Regions from separate parts of the Duganella sp. AC237 genome, predicted to be linked through region 1. Evidence: predicted binding sites of a transcription regulator. Region 1 holds the regulator's gene; each other region holds the start of a gene.

Region 1 (6,465 bases):
ACCGGCATCTCGATCGACGCCGACACCATCTTCGACGCCGTCACCGTGCTGCACCGCCGTGTGAAGGGTGGTTACGCCGCCGTCGCGCAGATCGCCGGCGTCGGCCTGCTGGCCTTCCGCGATCCGTTCGGCATCCGTCCGCTGTGCCTGGGCATCAACGAAACCGAGCAGGGCGCCGAGTACCTGGTCGCCTCCGAATCGGTGGCGCTCGAAGGCATGGGCTTCCGCTTCCTGCGCGACGTCGCGCCGGGCGAGTGCGTCTTCGTCGATGCCGACATGCAGCTGCATAGCCGCCAGTGCGCCGACAATCCGTCGCTCAACCCGTGCGTGTTCGAATTCGTCTACCTGGCCCGTCCGGACTCGGTCATCGACGGCGCCTCGGTCTACGCCACCCGCCTGAAAATGGGCGAGTACCTGGCCGAGAAGATCAAGCGCGAATTCAAGGACGGCGAGATCGACGTCGTCATGCCGATTCCCGATTCGTCGCGTCCGGCCGCGATCCAGCTGGCGCTGGCGCTCAACGTCGAGTACCGCGAAGGCTTCATCAAGAACCGCTACATCGGCCGCACCTTCATCATGCCGGGCCAGGCCGCGCGCAAGAAATCGGTACGCCAGAAGCTGAACGCGATCGCCTCCGAATTCAAGGACAAGGTCGTGCTGCTGGTCGACGACTCCATCGTGCGCGGCACCACCAGCCGGGAGATCGTGCAGATGGCGCGCGAAGCGGGCGCGAAGAAAGTTATCTTCGCCTCGGCCGCGCCGCCGGTGATCTACCCGAACGTGTACGGCATCGACATGCCGACCCGCGACGAGCTGATCGCCTACGGCCGCACCACCGAGGAAGTTTGCCGCGAAATCACCGCCGACCACCTGGTGTACCAGGACATCGAGTCGTTGAAGCGCGCCATCTCCGACGTCAATCCGGAGCTGAAGAACTTCGAAGCGTCGTGCTTCGACGGCATCTATGTGACCGGCGACGTGTCGAAGGAATACCTCGACAAGCTGGAGTACGCGCGCCACAACCCGAAGGCCAAGACGACCCACGAGGACGCCGGCCGCTCGCAACTGAATCTGAATCTCGCGACCGCCGAAGGCTGATGTCGCGCCCGGTACGGTTCGCCGTACCGGGCTTTTTTTTTGACCATTCCAAGCATATGAACGATAAGAAACACTACGGTTTCACCACCACCATCCTGCACAACGACCGCCTGAAGGGCATCGAGCATGGCTCGCTGCACAAGCCGATCCACACCTCGGTCGCGTTCGGTTATAGCGACGCGCGCCAGCTGGCGTCCGTATTCCAGGGCAAGGAGCCGGGCTTCCGCTACGGCCGCCAGGGCAACCCGACGATCTCCGCGCTCGAGGACAAGGTCAACAAGATGGAGCAGGGCGTCGGCACCTTGTGCTTCGCCACCGGCATGGGCGCGATCGGCGCCGTGTTCCAGGCGCTGCTGCGCGCGGGCGACCATGTCGTCTCGTCGGCCTTCCTGTTCGGTAACACCAACAGCCTGTGGCAGACCACGATGGCGCAGGGCGTCGGCGTGTCGTTCGTCGACGCCACCGACGTCGCCAACGTCGAGGCCGCCATCACCGACCAGACCCGCATGGTGTTCGTCGAAACCATAGCCAACCCGCGCACGCAGGTGGCGGACCTCAAGCGCATCGGCGAGCTGTGCAAGGCGCGCGGCATCCTCTACATCGTCGACAACACGATGACCACGCCGTACCTGTTCCGGCCGAAGTCGGTCGGCGCCGGGCTGGTGGTCAACGCGCTGACCAAATCGATCGGCGGCCACGGCAACGCGCTGGGCGGCAGCCTGACCGATACCGGCGAATACGACTGGACCAGATTCCCCAATATCTACGAGAACTACAAGAAGGCAGCGCCGGTGCAATGGGGGCTGGCGCAGATCCGCGCCAAAGGGTTGCGCGACTTCGGCGCCTCGCTGGGGCCGGAGGCGGCGCACCACATCGCCGTCGGCGCCGAAACCCTGGCGCTGCGCATGGAGCGCACCAGTGCCAACGCGCTGGCGCTGGCCGAGATCCTGGAGGCGGACGAGCGCGTGGCCGCCGTCCACTATCCGGGCCTGGCATCGCACCCGCAGCACGGCATCTCGAGCGAACTGTTCCGCAAGCACGGTTCGCTGCTCAGTTTTGAATTGAAGGATGGGATCGACTGCTTCGACTTCCTGAACCGCCTCAAGCTGGCGATTCCGGCGTCGAACCTGGGCGACACGCGCACCTTGGTGATTCCGGTCGCGCACACGATTTTCTACGAGATGGGTGCCGAGCGCCGCGCCTCGATGGGCATCGCCGAATCGTTGATACGCGTCTCGGTCGGCATCGAAGACACCGACGACCTGCTCGACGACTTCGCCTGCGCCCTGGAAGGCTGCTAAACAACTCCAGGGTCAGGTCCACCATTTCTACACGAGCCCAGCCTTATTGCCAAAACAAGGCCCCGTGGCCGCACGTACGGCCGAGAGCGTGTAGAAATGGTGGACCTGACCCTAATGCCGCTAAGTTAAGCTTTTTTAGTTAGTCGTTTCTCTGGATATCGCTGCGCCACCGCTTTAACGACCCGGTCGAATTTCCGGCCGGGTCGCTGCGCCTTCAGGTCGAGTACCAGCCTATCGCGCAGGCGTTTGAGTCTGGCCGGAATGGTTCCCGGCGAGGTTGCTCGCCCGATCGTCATCAGTTCGTTCTGAATGGTGGTCAGGGCGAGGAGGAAACTGATCGAGGTGGGCGCGCATTTGGCCTCCAATGCCGCCTTGGCCATTTCAATGCGAATCAAGTTGTAGGCGATCATCGCACCCCAGATCTCTTGCTCGGTGCCTTCGACGCTCATGCTGCGTAAGGTCAGCGCCGATCCCAGCATGGACTGTTTCAATTCCCTGTAGCTGGTCTCGATGCGCCAGCGACGCTGATAACAGGCAGCCAAGTCAGCACGTTTGATCATTTTGCGATCTGTCAGCGAAGTGAGCAGGTGGCGCGGTTTGCCGCCGTCGCCGTCGTCCACCTTCACCGCTCGTGCGCGCCACGTTTTGGGCAACGTGGGGTCGCCTTTCTGGCCTGCGCCGAGATCGCCATTTCCACCAATGCGTCTTCGTCGGTGCCTTCCACGATGGTCCATTTGGTATTGGTTTTCGCCGGAATGAGGAAGTGGCGGTTGTTGCCGTCCGTGGTTAAATTGGACAACAACTGCGCCGAGAAGAAGCCGCGATCGAACACCGTGAGCGAGTCGTCGGGCACGCTGGCGAGCAGGTCATGGGCGTGCGTCATCTCGCTGACGCTGTAGCGGCCAAAGCGGGCGTCGCGGATGAGCTGGGTATCGGCCATCATCAAGGTGACGGCCCGCGTTTGCGGATAGCTGGCCACCTTGTCGTTGGGATAATTCTGCGCGCCAAAATGCTCGCGGTTGGCCGCGCTGTCGGCCAGGCGCAGCGTCGTGCCATCCATGGCCAGCAGGTGCAATCCCTTGAATAAATAATGCGCTTGGTCGTGGCCTATCCACTGCTGGGCCGATTTCTCGAATAGCCATTTGAGTGGCTCGGCCCCAACGCGCTGGCGCGCCTGCGTCGTGGCGCTGGAGGTGATGCAGCGATCAGCCAGTTCCGGCAGCGCCAAGTCGAGGCTGTCGACGATGTCCTTGACCGATAAATGCCGGTATAAAGCCAACGAAATGACGAGCCAAACGACCTGCTGCGCCGGCAGACGCCGTGACCGGATACTGGCCTTGTCAGTGGCGGCCAGCGCCCCTTCAATCCATTCGTAAGGTAAATGCGCGCCTAGCCGCCTCCAGTCGGGCGGGCTTGGAAGGTCTATAGCGAGGGAAATGGCATCTGATAGCATCGTGCCGGCAAGTTAACACTTTCGGCCGTCGTTTACAAGAAAAATGCCGCTAAGAGCTTAACTTAGCGGCATTAGGACCTGACCCCGGAATGAGAGCCTGGGTTGGGCTTAGTGCCAGCTGCGCATCAGGCCGACCGCCAGGCCTTCCAGCGCGAACTCGTCCGCCTCCGGGTCGACCTTGATGATCTTGAAGTCCGGGTTCTCCGGCAGCAGCTCGACCAGGGTGCCGGTCTTGCGGTAGCGCTTGACCGTGACGTCGTTGCCGATCCGCGCGACGACGATCTGGCCGTTCTTGGCGCTGTCGACCTTCTTTACCGCCAGCAGGTCGCCGTCCATGATGCCGGCGTCGCGCATCGATTCGCCGCGCACCTTGAGCAGGTAGTCCGGCTTGGACGAGAACATCGCCGGGTCGACGCTGTAGCTCGTCTCCAGGTTTTCCTGCGCCAGGATCGGCGAGCCGGCGGCCACGCGGCCGATCAGCGGCAACGACATCATCAGCGACACCGGCACCTTCGGCGTGGCCGGTTCGGCGTGCACGCCCAGCAGACGGATGCCGCGCGAGGTGCCGGCGGCGATTTCGATGGCGCCCTTGCGCGCCAGCGCCTGCAGATGCTCCTCGGCCGCGTTGGCGGATTTGAAGCCCAGTTCGTTGGCGATCTCGGCGCGCGTCGGCGGGAAGCCGGTGTTTTCGATGGCATCCTTGATCAGATTGAGAATTTGTTCCTGACGTGCGGTGAGCTTGATCATGAGTGCAGTTGGGCCTGTGTATATAGACAGTCTGTATTTTTGTACAGTATGGCCCGCAATGCAAGGAAATTTGTTGTGTTCAGCGAAATAAAATGAAAAAAGTTCGTTCAACCACCTTCATCGTGGCTTCAACAGCACGCGCGTGGTCGCCGCCGTCAGCGGAATCTTGTAGCCATCGCGCTCGGCAACTAGGCCCTGCGGCTTGAATCTGCCCCCCGGACTCTCGACCAGCAGACGGGCCGCCGGCGTCGCAGCGGTGGCGGCTGCGAGCTCGATCGTGATCGCGCCGCTCTTCGGATCGTAGGTGGCGCTGTCGATCTTGCCCGCCTCCAGGGTGATCCAGGCACGCGCCGGCGCCACGAACAGGCGCGTGCGTGCGCTGTCCTTGGGCACGATCTGGACCGTGCCATTATTAGCCACTTTCATGTTGCCGCCAAAGCTGAGCCACCCGAAGGTCGGGTCGTTCAACACATAAGTGGCGGTCGCGTACGCGTGGCCGTAGAAGCCCATGCCGTAGTCGCCGCTGTAGGCGTCCCAGCGCATCATGTCCGGCCAGGCGTGGAAGGCGGCCGACGAGAAACCGTCGCGGTCGATATTGGTGATGCCGCCCAGCAGCCCGCCGTAGGCCACGCGCAGCAAGTGCAGGTCGCTCGGGTTGGCCCGGTAGGCGTCGAACAGCGGCACCGCGTTCAAGGTCGAGCCGTAATGGTGGATCTGGCGCTCGATGCGCGCGGTCTTGCCGCCATATAAGAAATCCCAATAGCGGCGGGCGTTGCCGTTGTAGCCCCAGCTCGGGATCGCCGGGTCGTAGCCCAGGATCACTTCGCGCGTGATGTCGGCCTGCTTGGTGTAGCCGAAGTGGCGCATCCACGCGTAGACCTCGGCCTGGCCGGTCGAGTCCCACGCCATCTCGCTGCCGAACGGGTAGGCAAGGGTGCGCCAGTGGTCGGCGCGCCGCTTCATCATCGCTTCCATGTCGGCCGCCTCGGCCGTCATGCCTTCGCGCTGCAGGTCTTTCAGGATGTCGAGGAAGACGTCGCCCTCCATCAGCCCGAACTGCGCGTACTCGGGCGCGTCGCGCACCATCGCCACCGTGGTCTGGTAGGCGCGCTGCAAGTACCAGCGCCAGTCGTGCGCGGTGACCAGGCCGGCGTGGTTGCGCGCCAGCCGGTACAGCACCCAGTGGCCGATGGCGACGTGCGGATAGTTATAAGCGCGGCCCAGGTCGTCCGCGTCCTTCTTCGGCCATGAGGTCCAGGTGCTCCAGTCCGCTTTCTGGTTGTAGTAGCCGGGGAAGGCTTTCGGGTCGTAGTAGAACAGGCTCTTGCGCACGGCGCCGGCCTGCGGGCCGTCGGCCACCTGCAACTTGCCGACCACCGTCTCGTTGACCAGCCGTTCAAGCTTGGCCACTTCGGCCGCGTCCGGGTTGTCGAGCTGCTTGCTCATGGCCGCCACCCAGCTGCCGCCGCCGCCTTCGTCGCTCATGCCCGAGATCCACACGCGCGGATCGTCGGTGACGATGCGCTTGGCGTCGCGGTCGTAGGTGAGGATGGCAGGCGCGCGGTTGAACGGATCTGTCTTGTCGTCGAACCATTGCTGGGTGGTGGAGAACTTGCCGAGGTCGGCCACCGTCTGCTCCAGCGGCTTGGTGACGAAGTAGCTGACCGTCTGCACGCTGCCGTCGGCGTAGGCGATCGACAGGCGCGCCGGTCCCAAGCCGTTGCCGCGCACCGTGTAGCGCGCCCAGCCTTTGGCGCTCGACTTGACCGGCGCGACGGCCAGCGCGTTCTCGGGCGAACTGGTGATGCCGACGACTTTTTGCGGACTGTTGAGGAACAAGGTCGCCTCCAGATCGGTCGGCACCAC
Region 2 (6,465 bases), 150 kb from region 1:
ACAAGGATAAATCGGCCGGCAAGAACACCGATCCGAAGATGGTCGAATTCCGCTGGATGCTCGAGGAGTTGCGCGTGTCGCTGTTCGCCCAGGAGCTGCGCACGCCGATGCCGGTGTCGGCCAAGCGCTTGCAGAAAGTGTGGGAGTCGATGTTGCGTTGATGCCGCATCGATAGGCCGGTAAGCGAGGTGGCGAACGCAGGTGCAGGACGTTTTCAGGGTAGACTTTATGGCAACAGGAGGTCTATCCGATGAAGAGTGCCGCTGGTTTGCTGCGTAGTCTGGTGCGTACCGGCACACGTCAGAGTAAGTCCGTCAACAAGTTGATGACGGCGCTGTTCAAGGCCGCCACGCCGCCCGCGCCCAAGCGCAAGCGGGCGCCGGCGGCCAAGCTGGCCAAGGTGGCCAAGGTGGTCAAGGTGGCCAAACCCCTAGCCAAGAAGGGGTCGGACCCCGTACGGGGTCCGACCCCAAAACCGGCGGCGCGGGCGGTCCCGGATGCCGGGGTGCGGGTTAAACGTCCGGTTCGCGCCGCCAACCCGCCCACGCCCGCTCCCCACACTCCGCCGGCCCCCGGCAAATGGCTGGCCTCGCACTACGCGACGCCGGCCGGCGTGGGTACGCCCGCGCATCGTCTCGGGTACTGGCTGTACCTGCCCAACAATATTCCCGCCCAGGCGATCCGCAAGGGCTTGCCGCTGGTGGTGATGCTGCACGGTTGCCAGCAGACCGCCACCCAGTTCGCGCAGGGCACGCGCATGAACCAGTGGGCCGAGCAGATGGGCTACGCCGTGCTCTATCCGCAGCAGTCGGTCAGCGCGCACGCGCAGCGCTGCTGGAAATGGTACGACCGCGCCACGCAGGAGGGGGGCGGCGACGTGCCGATGATCGTCGGCATGGTCAACAAGGTCATGACGGAATACGCGATCGACCGCTCGCGCATCTATATCGCCGGCATCTCTGCGGGGGCCGGCATGGCCAACATCGTCGCGCTCAACCACCCGCGTTTGTTTGCGGCGGTGGGCATGCATTCGGGTCCCGTGTTCGGCGCCGGCCACAGCCAGATGGGCGCGCTGGGCGTCATGCAGCACGGCGGCGGCCTGCGCGCCGATATGGCGGTGCGCGAAGTGCTGATGCGCCAGCCGCAGTTCCCCGGCATGCCGATGATCCTGATCCAGGGCGAGGGCGACAGCGTGGTGCGCCCGATCAATCAGACGCAACTGGTCCGCCAGAGCCAGGCGTTCAACCGCATCGGCGCCGTCGCGCAACCGAAGACCACGCTCAAGTCGCAGGGGCGGGGCGGGCGCCACAACGCCCACCGCATCGACGACTTCTACGACGGCAGGAAGCTGCTGCTGCGCGTGGCGCAGATCGAGCAGCTCGAGCACGCCTGGAGCGGCGGCGACGACACGCTGGCCTACAACACCAAAGCCGGCCCGGACGCCAGCAAGATGATGATGCAGTTTTTCGACCGCCACCAGCGCGCCTGACGCAACGCGTTACAGGCCAGGTTTGTTTCCAGCCTTGGTCTCTTTGTTGATCGCGTCGTCGCGCTGCTTTTTCATCGCCGCGGTTTCCCGCACGATGGTGTCGTAGGTCGCCGCCGCCTCGTAGGCACGCGTCACGTACTTCTCGACCAGGCCCGTGGCTCCGTCGCCCATATAGACGGCGTCGATCACCTTGCCGCATTTCGGGTTGAAACTGGTGGGGTATTTGACCCAGACGCCAATCACGCTCAAGCCGATCTGGGCTTCGCCGGGCGGGGCGACGCAGGGCGAGAGCACAGGGTCTCCCTGATAAAGTTTTCCCGCCCGGTCGAAGTGCCAGCGCATGTGTCCGCTGCCGGCGCTGCTGGCATAGTCGTCCGTGGGGCGGCCGTATTTTTCGATCAACGAGGCTTTCATTTGCGCACCGCCGAAGCTTTTACCCTTGGGAACTGTTTGTGCCTTGCCGACGAACCAGACCTGTCCCGACGGGTTGGTGAGCATCTGGAAATGTTCCTCGGCCGTTTGTTGCGAGCCCATCACAATGCCGTCCACGCCGGCCGCGACGCCGCTGGGCGATTTGATGGTGGTGATCTGATATTTTGGGTTGCTTGCCTTGAGCACCTTCTGCGCCGCTTCGCTCGGCATGCCGAGTTTGACGCCCGACACGTCGAAGTCGACCGCGTGAACGGCTGACGTCAGGAGGGGTAAGGTCACGAGGAGGGCGATTGCTGGTTTCATTGGTGGTCCTGTCGGAATGTTGGGCGGGCGAGGTGGCGTAGCCGACCGAAACATTGATGATACTATAATTGACGGTTAAGCAATATCCTGGCGCTACGGTGCGCGCCAGGTGTGCCGGCGACCGCGCCTAGTCGATTTGTTTCAGTATTTCCAGCACGGCGGCCGTCACGGCGGCCGGCTGGTCGCCTTGGATGCCGTGCGCGGCACCGGCCACCACGCGTTGCGCGCCTTTGGTCGAGAGCGCCGCGATCTCCTTGTGGATCTTTTCGTTCTCGTCCTCCATGGCCTTGTTAATTGCGCTTTGCGGCTTGTCCGGAATGGCGTACGGGCTGACGCCGCGCGTGAGCACCAGCAGCGGCAGCTCGCCGAAGGGTTTGCGCAGCGCGCGCAGCTGGTTGTCGCTGGTCGGGATCGCCTTGTATTCGTCGACCCGCGTGCGCCAGTAGGCTGTCGTCTTCATCGTCTTGAGCACTTGCGGGCCGATCACCGGGCCGTAGTAGTCGGCGGGATTGCCGACGCAGTTGGCCAGCGCCTCGCCGCCGGCCTTGAATCCCTTGGCCGCCGCGCGCAGGCAGTCGTCATCATTCTGTTTGACCATGTCGTAGATTTTGTCGATCATGCCGCCGGAGGCTTTGTTCAGGCGCGTGGTCTCGTCCTCGGTTTGCGGTTCGACCAGTACCAGGCCTTTGACCTCGTCCGGATGGCGGTAGGCATAGACCTGGGCGTTGCCGCCGCCCAGCGAGTTGCCGACCAGGAGATAGGGTGGCTTGACGCCAGCCTTGGCCAGCGCCTTGTGCAGGTCCTCGACCGCGTTGTCCGACGTGTTGGGCCGGCTGGCCGGGTCGCTGAAGCCGTAGCCGGCGCGGTCGTACACGCAGGCGCGGGTGTGCTTGGCCACCTCCGGTTGCACCTTGAACCAGCTCCAGCCGCCGTCGCCCGAAGGGCTGTCGAACAGCACGGTGGTTTTGCCCGCGCCGCTGCAGTACAGGTTGAGCTTGCGCCCGCCGATGTCGACCCGCAGCTGCGGTGTGGCGAAGGCGCTGTCGGTGGGCCGCGCCGCCGCGTGGGCGAACGACGGCAGGCAGGCGGCACCCAGCAGCAGCAGACCCAATGGTGTTGTTCTCATCATCGATCCTATCTCTAACAGTTGATGGGTGAAAAGGTTGCAGTTAGATACTAAGATGATTTTAATGATTGGGCATTATTTTTTGACAAGTACCGCCACGCGGGACCATCGGGCTTACAGCAGCAGGAAGGCGGCCGCCGCGACGAGGGTCGGTCCCAGCGCGCCGAGCAGCAGGCCGACGGCGCCGATCGATTCGTCGTTGAAGCCGCGCCGCAGCAGCGAGGCGCCGGCCGGATTGGGCGCGTTGGCGATCACCGTCAGGCCGCCGCCGGCCACCGCGCCGGCCATCAGCATGTATTGCGATTGTTCGGAGATGCCGACGATCAGCGAGCCGAGGTAGGTCAGCGCGGCGTTGTCGGTGATCGCCGTCAAGCCCAGCGCGCCGAAGAACAAGGCCACCGGCGACAGGCTTTCGACGATGGGCTGCAACCACCATTGCTGCATGCCGCCGAGCACCACCAGGCCGGCCAGGAAAAAGCCCACCAGCAAGCCTTCCTTGATGATCAAGGGGTTCTGGTAGCGCTGGTAGGCCGACGTGAAGCCGAGGAACAGCATGAACAGGCCGAGGAACAGCACCGGATGGTGGCTGAGCAGCACCACGCCGGCCAGGAAGGCGAGGTGGATCAGGGTGACCGGCCATGGCACCGGCAACGGTGTATCGACGGCGACGGCGTCGCCGTCCGGGCCCGGCCCGGCGGCGCCGGCCAGCGCGCGCAGGTGCGGGCGCAGCAGCAAGCTGACGACGCTGGCGTTGAAGGCGACGGCGACGGCCGCCTTCCAGCCGAAGTGGCTCGCCATGTGGGCGCTGTCCCATTGCCAGGTGGAGGCGACCATCAGCACCGGCGGCGCGGCGTAGGCGGTGAGCGTGCCGCCGATCGAGACGTTGACGAACAGCACGCCAAGGGCGGCGTACTTGAGCCATTCGGGCATGCCCTGGCGGAAAATGAGCGGCGCCAGCATCAGCGCCGCCAAGGTCATCGCGGCCGGCTCGGTGATCAGCGAGCCCGTCAGCGGCACCAGCGCCAGGCCGAACCAGGCCAGCGCCAGGTCGGTCGACACCGGCAGCAGCCGGGCCAGGGTGCGCAGCACGCGCCGGACGATGTCGAGCACCGGGCGCGAGGCGGCCACCACCATCACGGTGAAGACGAACAGCGGCTCGGTGTAGTGGCGCGTTTCGGCGTAGTCGATGGCGGCTTGGGGGCCGTCGAGGAAGGCCATGGCGGTGATCAAAATAAAGGCCCAGAAGCCGAACACGACCTCCACTTCGCCCAGCAGGTGGAACAGGCCGGCGTGGCGCGGGTGGCGGCGCGAGAGCACCTCGAAGGATTTGGCGGTGAAGGTGTGGAGCAGGGCGAGGCCGAAAATGACCGCGCCGACCAGTTGTATTGTGTGCAAAATAATGTCCTGGTGATGTTTCCGTCGCGTCATGTTACAGCATGCCGCGCGCCATACAAATTCGGCCTTGCCAAAACGGGGTTGAAATAGTACTGTGTATTTATACAGTATTTGCGCTACAATGCGCTGGTGACATCATGAATCCTTCCCCCTTATTGCCGCGCCGGAAACCGTCCATCCGTCGCTGTGGCGGGCGTCGCAACTGGCGCACAGCGCCACGCGCTGCGTCGACACCGGCTTTGCCGCCTTGTCGGCGCAGTTGCCCGGCGGCGGCTGGCCGCTGGGCACCCTGATCGACTTGCTGCTGCAGCAGGACGGCATCGGCGAGTTGCGCCTGCTGCGCCCGGCGCTGGCGGCGCTGGGCAAGCGGCCCATCGTGCTGTTGCAGCCGCCGCACCCGCCGCAGGCGCTGGCGCTGGCCGCGCTGGGGCTCGAGCCGTCGCAATTGATCTGGATACGGGGCGGCGGCGCCCAGGGCAAAGGCGGCGGCGACGCCTTGTGGGCGGCCGAGCAGGTGCTGCGCAGCGGCTGTTGCGGCGCGCTGCTGCTGTGGCAAACCCACGCGCGCGGCGAAACCTTGCGCCGGCTGCATCTGGCCGCGCAAAGCGCGGACACGCTGTTTTGCATGCTGCGCCCGCTGGCGGCCGCGCAGGACGCCTCGCCGGCGCCGCTGCGCCTGTCGCTGACGGCCGCCGCCGGCGGTGTCGACATCGGTTTCGTCAAGCGGCGCGGGCCGCAGCGCGACACCCCCTTGTTCTTACCTTTGACCCCTTCTTTGCTACAACGCCATGCGCCTCTGGATCGCCCTGCACCTGCCCCGGCTGCCGCTCGAAGTGTTTTGCCCGCGCTGGTCTGACGACACCTGCACCGTCGTGCTCGAGCAGGAGCGGGTGGCGGCGATGTCGGCGTCGGCGCGCGCGGCCGGCGTCGGGCCGGGCATGCGGCGCGGCGGCGCGCTGATGCTGGCGCCGCACGCGCGCTTCCAGCAGCGCGCCCCGCAGCAGGAGGCCGAGGCGCTGCAGGCGGTGGCGATGGCGCTGCTGCGCTTCACGCCGCAACTGGCCATGGCCGAGGAGGCGACCCTGTTGCTCGACGTGGGCGCCAGCCTGCGCCTGTTCGGCGGCGTGCGGTCATTGTGCCGGCAGATCGCCGCCAGCCTGCGCGCGCTCGGTTTCAGCGCCGTCATCGCTTGCGCGCCGACCGCGCGCGGCGCCTGGCTGCTGGCGCGCGCCGACGCCGGGCGCGCGCTGACGGTGGCGTCGATGACGCGGCGCCTGGCGCGCCTGCCGGTGGGCCTGCTGCCGCCGGCGCGGCCCTACCTGGCCTGGCTGGAGGGCATCGGCTGCCTGACCGTGGGCCAGGCGCGCGCGCTGCCGCGTCCGGGCCTGCAGCGGCGCTGCGGGCGCGCCTTGCTCGACATGCTCGACGACGCCCACGGCGAGCGCCCGGAAATGCACCAGTGGCTGGCGGCGCCGGCCAGCTTCCGCGCCAAGCTCGAGTTGTTCGACCGGGTCGAGAACGCCGAGGCGCTGCTGTTCGGCGCGCACCGGCTGCTGCTGCAGCTGACCGGGTGGCTCAGCGCGCACCAGTTCGCCGTCGAGCGCATCGTCCTGTTGCTCGAGCACGAGCGCGGCCGGGTGGCGCGCCCGCCGACGGCGCTCGAGGTGGTGCTGGCCGAGCCGACCTGGCGCGACGAGCATCTGGTGCGCCTGCTCAAGGA
Region 3 (6,465 bases), 2.7 Mb from region 1:
CGCCAGCTCCAGCGTGCGCAAAGGCAGCAGCGGCGCGCCCTCGCGGATGATGTCGACGGCGTCCAGCGCCATCTGCCTTCCCGAGGTTTTCGCGGCCAGGAAAAACACCTTGTCGACGCCATGTTCGGCGCTCGCCTTCAGCATAGGGAACAGGCTGCCGACGGTCTTGCCGATGCCGGTCGGCGCCTGCGCCAGCAGGCACACGCCGCGGTTGCTGGCCTTGTACATCGCCTCCGCCAGTTGCCGCTGGCCGGGACGGAAATCGGCGTGCGGAAAACGCATCGCCTTGAGCTGCGCATCGCGTGCCTCGCGGTGCGCCATCTCTTTTTCCGCCCATTGCAGGAACAGGCCGCACTGTTGTTCAAAATACGCGCGCAGGCCGAGCGCAGTATGCTCTTCGTGCAGCAGGGTTTCCTTCTGGCTGCCGATGTCGAAGTAGACCAGCGCCAGATGCACCTTGTCGAGACCCTGCTCCTTGCACAGCAGATGGCCATAGATCTTGACCTGCGCCCAATGGAGCTGGCGCTGGTTGTCCGGCATCTTCTTCAAGTCGCCGCGATAGGTCTTGATTTCCTCCAGCCGGTTGGCGCGGCGGTCGTAACCGTCGGCGCGGCCGCGCACATGCAGCGGGCCGAAGTCGCCGGACAAAGGAATCTCGGTTTCGTAATCCTCGTCGCGGCGCGACGTCACCAGCGCGTGGCCGGCGATGCCTTCCTGCGCGGTGGGCGAGGGCGTGAAGCGCAAATCCAGGTCGCCGGTCTTGGCGGTGAACTCGCACAGCGCGCGCACGGCGACGGTGTAGGTGGGTAGGGTAGCAATCGCGCTCATGCCGCCCATTGCAGATAGCACACCGAGATCGGCATCTGGTGCGTGGCGCAGTATTCGATCCAGCGCAGCTGGTTGTCCTGCAGGCGGTCGCCGGGGCCCTTCACCTCGATCATGTTGTAGCGCCGCTCGGCGGGCCAGAACTGGATCAGGTCGGGGAAGCCGCTGCGGTTGGCCTTGATGTCGAGCAGGATGCGCTCGAAGGCGCGCTTCAGGTGCAGCGGCGGGATGCAGTCGAGCGCCAGCCCGATCAGGTCCTCGTCGAGCGCCTCCCAGTACAGGAAGGGCGACTGGATGCCGGTCTTGGCGGCGTAATTGGCCAGGATGGTGGCGCGGTACTGGTCGCCGTCGAGCTGCGCCAGGCAGTGGGCGAATTGCTGCGCGCGGCGGCGCTGGAAATCGGCGCTGTGCAGGTCGGCGGGTCCGCGATGGTAGGGATGGAAGAAGGCGCCCGGTATCGGGCAGAACACGGCATCCCAGCACAGCAGGCCGAACAACGAGTTGATCAGCGAATTTTCGACGTAGTAGACCGGCGCGTCGTCGCGCGTCAGGTGGTCGCGCACGACGAATTCGACATAGCTCGGTTCCTGCGGCGGCGGCAGGCTCAGGTCGATGCGCAGCGCCTGTGCCAGCGGCGTGCGCGGCAACTTGGCGTGGCCCAGCTTGCGCGCCAGGCGCGGCGCCATGCGCAGCAGCTGCTGGCGTTCGGCCTCGCTCTCCGGCTGCTGCATCGCGATTTGCAGGAGGTCGAACGCTTCGCGCGGCTGCTCGTCCTTTTCCAGCACGCGGATGGCGCGCGCGCGGGCGCCGGGATAGTGGCAGCTTGCGTAGAGCGCGTGCGCGGCCTTCCAGTCGGCCAGCTTTTCCACGTGCTGGGCGATGGTGAAGGTCAACTTGTCGCGGCGGCTGCGCAGCCACTCGTTATCGTCGGAGCAGGGCGGCAGATCGCGGATCACGTCGGCCGGGTCCTCGCCGTCGACGAAGCGCTCGTGGCACTGGTGCAGCATCAGGAAATCGTCGATGTCGCGGCGGCTGCGGAAGCCGCGCGCGGCCGGAGAGAACGCCACCTTTTCGTACTGGTAGATGCCCAGGTCGGACAACACGAACTCGGTCCAGTCCTGGTGATAGTTGCCGAAGAAGATAAGGCGCAGACGGTCGCACAACTGCTGCGTCAGATGGCTATAAACATGGTCGCCGGAATTCTCGTACCAGTTGGAAAAGCGGTGCTGGCCGTCGTACTGTTCGCGCAGCGCTTCGAGCTGCTCGGCCTTGCGCAACTGCCGCACGTGCGGCGTCAGCTGGAAAATCTTGCCGATCTCGGGCTTTTGCAGCAGATCGAACAGCTGTTCCAGGTCCAGCAGCGGATCTTCCTCGATCAGGCCCAGCGCCGTCAGCGGGCGGGCGGCCTCGTGCGCGCTACCGATCTCTGCATACGCCAGCTTGCTCGCCCGGAAAAGCGTTCCCTTGCGCATGACCATGCGCACCAGCAGCGCGCGCGACGCTTGCGGCAGCGTGGGAAAGGCGGTGATGAAGTCGCGTTCCTCGGTGGTCAGCAGATCGTCGTAACGGTCGCCTATCCACGTCAGCACCTGATGGAAGTTATCCAGGTAATAAAACGCGTTATCGAGAACTTTGATCATTGCAGGGGAAGCGAGGAGAGCGATAAACTGTATTTATATACAGTGTATCGCGTTCCGAACCGCTTGCCCAGCAAAATCAACTCCGGGGTCAGGTCCACCAATTCTACACAAGCTCGGCGCTGTCACGCCGTCACAGCTTAGGCCGTGTAGAAATGGTGGACCTGACCCCGAATTGGAATCACAGCTTAGGCCGTGTAGAAATGGTGGACCTGACCCCGAATTGGAATCAAACCGATCAGGCTTGCTTGGCGGCGGGGGTGTTTTTTTCCACCATTTCGCTGGCTTTGGCGATTTGCGCCTCTACCGACTGTACCGCCTGCTTGGTGGCTTTGGTGACCTGCTCGTAGCCGTTGAAGGCGTTGTCGATGGCCGTTTTGACGATCTGCACCGCGTTTTCGGAGCCGGGACGGACGTTTTTGGTGACGTCGTAGATCAGCGCGCTCAGATTGCTCTTGGCTTCGGCCACGTGGGCGTCGGCGGCGCGGGTGAATTCTTCGCGGATCTCGGCGATGATCACGCCCAGCTGCTGGTTGTAGGCGTTGGCGCCGGCGACGCCCGGCTGCAGCTTGGCGGCGGCCAAAGTCATCGCCGCTTTCGGATCGGCCGCCTGGCTCATTTCCCTGCCGGTGGCCAGGCCTTCCTCCATCTGCGACTTGGCGGTGGCCATGTTCAGCGCGACCACCTGCTCGACGCCTTGCACGGCTTTGCTGGTGAGCGCGTTAAATGTTTCGAGTTGGAATTCAAACAGGGCTTTGGTCGCGTTGGCAAATTGCTCGGGATTCGTAAACATACAGTCTCCTCATGATGATGATGGTATGTAATGCCCCGGGGTTCTCCCGTGTTGTTGTGGGTCCATTATTTAGCAAGAACTAACTTTTCGCAACGGCTATCTTTGTACGGTCCCGCAGCCTTCTCCCAGCCGGCGCCGAGCGGGGTTTGCGAACACGCCAGCTTGCCGTCGATTTTGCTGCGGTACTGCCACCAGGGCGCCGGACCGGCGCTGAGCTGGCCGCAGCACAGCAACAGTGTCAGCAGGACGGCGACACGCGTATTGATATTGTCATGCTTTGAGCGTACAGCAAATCGGCGCCGGTGGCGATGCATGTCGATCCGACATCGTGCGGTGGAGTTCACAGCGGCGCCACCTTCGGCAGGCGCAGGGTGAAGCGCGCGCCTTCGCCCTCGGCGCTGCTGGCGTCGATGCGTCCGCCCAGCACGCCGGTGACGATGTTGTGGGTGATGTACAGGCCCAGCCCGGAGCCGCCGGAGCCGAGCCGGGTGGTGAAGAAGGGGTCGTAGATGCGCGGCAAATTGGCGGCCGGAATGCCGGCGCCGGTGTCGCTGACTTCGATGACGAGCTCGCCGTTGCCGCCGTCGCGGGCCGACAGCATGATCGTCCCGGAGGTGCGGCCGTCGAAGCCGTGCACGATACTGTTTTCGATCAGATTGTGCAGCGCCTGGCTCAGCGGACCCGGATAGCTGTCCATTTCCAGCATGTGGTCGACATTCTCTTCCAAGGTCAGGCCGTGCTGGCGCAGGCCGGCGTCGAGCGGTTGCAGCAGTTGCGAAATCGGGTCGCCCAGCACGAAGCGGGCCCGCTGCGAACTGGCGCTGTCGACGGCGATGTGCTTGAAGCTGGCCACCAGCGCCGCCGCGCGGGTGAGGTTGCGCACCACCACCTCGTCGGCGCTGGCGGCCTGGTTCAGATAGCTCTCCAGCACCGAGCGGCGCAGGCCGCTGTCCAGGTCGCGCCGCAGTTCCGCCGTGCGCTCGCTCATGCTGCTGGCCATCACCAAGCTGTTGCCGATCGGCGTGTTCAGCTCGTGCGCCACGCCGGCCACCAGCGCGCCCAGCGCCGCGAGCTTGTCGCGCCGCACCAGCTCGTCCTGCGTCAGGCTGAGGTTGTCGAGCGCGGTGCTCAGCTCTTCGTTGATGTGCTCGGCGTCCTCCTTGGCCTGCAACAGCTCGGCCGTGCGCGCCGCCACCAGTTCCTCCAGGTGCTCGCGGTGGCGCCGCAGTTCTTCTTCGCGGCGGGTGCGGACGATGGCGATGCCGGCAATATAGGTGGCAGCGCCGATCAGGCTCAAATCCTCGGGGCTGGGCGTGCGCACCTCGCGGTAGTACATCGCGAGCGAACCGAGCACGGTATCCCTGTCGAGCATGATCGGCACCGACCAGCAGGCGCGCAGCCCGTATTGGGCGGCCACCGCCTTGTAGTCGGCCCACAGCGGGTCGTTCATGATGTCGGCCACCACCACCGTTTGCTTGCGGTGGATGGCGGTGCCGCAGGAGCCGGCCACCGGGCCGATCGACAAGCCTTCGAGGGCGGCCAGGTAGTCCGGCGGCATGTTCGGACCGGCGCCGACCTGGACGGTGACGCCGTCCGGCGCCAGCAGCATCGCCGTGCACATCACGTTCTCGGACTGCGATTCGATCAGCAGCATCAGGCGGTTGAGAATCTCGCGCAGCGGCGCGGCGCGGGCGATCATCTCCAGCAGGCGGTTCTTGCCGTCGCGCAGCGCGTCGGCCAGCTTGCGCCGCGTGACATCGACCACCCGCACGTGCATCAGCCGGTGTGGCCCGGAGTTGAGCGGCACCATGCGCAGTTCGCAACACACGGCGCGGCCCAGGCTGTGCCGCATGGTCAGTTCGAACACCTGCACGCCGCCGGCCATGACTTGCTCGACGTGCGCCTCGAATACCTGTGACGAGGCGCGCCCGTCCGGCTGCGCTGGCGGACACAGCGACAGGAAGTGCGCTTGCACCAATTCGGTTGCGGTCAGTCCGAACAGTTCGCGCGTGCGGCGGTTGACGTCCAGGATGCGGTAATTGCCGCGTTGCAGCAGCAAGATGGCGTCCGGCGAGCCGGACAGCATGGCATGGTAGTTGACCTCCAGCGTGGACATGGCGGGCAGGTCCGCCGCGACCGGCGCCGGCTGGATCACCTTCAAGCGCAGCAGGATTTTTTCGGCCAGGTCGTCGGCGTTGAGGCCGAGCGGCAGATAAGCGTCGGCGCCGGCCGCCCGGGCGCGCTCGTGTTCGTCCTCGCTGGGCGAGCTCGACAACACATAGATGGGCAAATTCCGACCGCACACCTGCTGCAGGCGCTGGCAAAGCTCCAGGCCGGCGCTGCCGGCCAGTGCCGCGTCCAGCACGGCCAGGACGACGCCGCCGGCGTCCGCCTCGGCCAGCGCCTCGTCGCCGCGGCTGACCGCGCGCACGTCGTAGCCGTACCTGCCCAGCGTTTTGCCGAGCGTGACGTGGTCGTACGCCGAGCTGGTGGCAATCAGTATCGTGTGCGGCTGATCGGGTGAGAACGGCGGCATCATGGTGTGGGTCCGGTTCCGCAAGGCGGAGGTAAAAACGAGTGTATTACAAGATGGGTGGGACCCGCCAGCGTTTATGCCACCGCAACCGTGGCCGCCTCCTGCGCCTGTTTGATTTGTGGGAAGTTATCCTCGATCCAGTCGACCAGCACCTCCAGCCGCTCGGCCGCCTCGCGTCCCAGCGGGGTCAGGCTGTACTCCACGTGCGGCGGCAATACCTGTTGTGCCACGCGCAGCACCAGGCCGTCGTAGGCCAGCGCGTCCAGCGTTTGCGCCAGCATTTTCTCGCTGACGCCACCAATCGCGCGCCGCAGCTGGCTGAAGCGGTGGGTGCCGTCGAGCAGCACCACCAGCACCAGCACGCCCCAGCGGCTGGTGATGTGGGCCAGCACGGCGCGCGACGGGCAATCGGCGGCGAGCACTTCGGCGCGCTGGCCGTCGCTGAGCGCTGCAAGGCTGTTGCGCAGGGATTTGCTGGTTTTCGGCTCGGTCATGGCGGTTTCCATTCTTGATAATCTGTACTTACTAAATTGTACGTACTTACAATTCGAAAGTATAGGCTTTATGATGCTCCAAACCGCGCGGAACGTCCCTGCGGAGCTCAACTCAAAGGAAAAGTCATGATTATTGTTACTGGTGCGACCGGCCAACTGGGCCGTCTGGTGATTGCCAGC

Evidence for each region. The regulator LexA, encoded in region 1, represses DNA repair genes until DNA is damaged. The targets are predictions, from matches to a motif close to ACTGTATNNNNATACAGT.
Region 2: the regulator LexA is predicted to act here: its motif matches at 4,837-4,854, upstream of imuA (translesion DNA synthesis-associated protein ImuA).
Region 3: the regulator LexA is predicted to act here: its motif matches at 2,492-2,509, upstream of AC0IYS_RS11675 (VRR-NUC domain-containing protein).

What each region holds. Positions count from the first base shown of each region.
Region 1 is NZ_CEEDEW010000003.1:5,230,342-5,236,806, reverse strand. It holds gene purF (amidophosphoribosyltransferase) at 1-1,098, shown strand, start outside; gene AC0IYS_RS23195 (cystathionine gamma-synthase family protein) at 1,155-2,399, shown strand; partial or broken gene AC0IYS_RS23190 (IS4 family transposase) at 2,525-3,852, opposite strand; gene lexA (transcriptional repressor LexA) at 3,961-4,599, opposite strand; gene AC0IYS_RS23180 (DUF5695 domain-containing protein) at 4,717-6,465, opposite strand, start outside.
Region 2 is NZ_CEEDEW010000003.1:5,379,540-5,386,004, reverse strand. It holds gene hrpA (ATP-dependent RNA helicase HrpA) at 1-161, shown strand, start outside; gene AC0IYS_RS23890 (extracellular catalytic domain type 1 short-chain-length polyhydroxyalkanoate depolymerase) at 251-1,489, shown strand; gene AC0IYS_RS23885 (hypothetical protein) at 1,499-2,224, opposite strand; gene AC0IYS_RS23880 (alpha/beta fold hydrolase) at 2,352-3,350, opposite strand; gene AC0IYS_RS23875 (putative Na+/H+ antiporter) at 3,465-4,778, opposite strand; gene imuA (translesion DNA synthesis-associated protein ImuA) at 4,900-5,601, shown strand; gene AC0IYS_RS23865 (Y-family DNA polymerase) at 5,534-6,465, shown strand, end outside.
Region 3 is NZ_CEEDEW010000003.1:2,535,770-2,542,234, forward strand. It holds gene AC0IYS_RS11670 (ATP-dependent DNA helicase) at 1-837, opposite strand, end outside; gene AC0IYS_RS11675 (VRR-NUC domain-containing protein) at 825-2,465, opposite strand; gene AC0IYS_RS11680 (phasin family protein) at 2,701-3,255, opposite strand; gene AC0IYS_RS11685 (hypothetical protein) at 3,321-3,599, opposite strand; gene AC0IYS_RS11690 (ATP-binding protein) at 3,596-5,794, opposite strand; gene AC0IYS_RS11695 (winged helix-turn-helix transcriptional regulator) at 5,866-6,285, opposite strand; gene AC0IYS_RS11700 (NmrA family NAD(P)-binding protein) at 6,412-6,465, shown strand, end outside.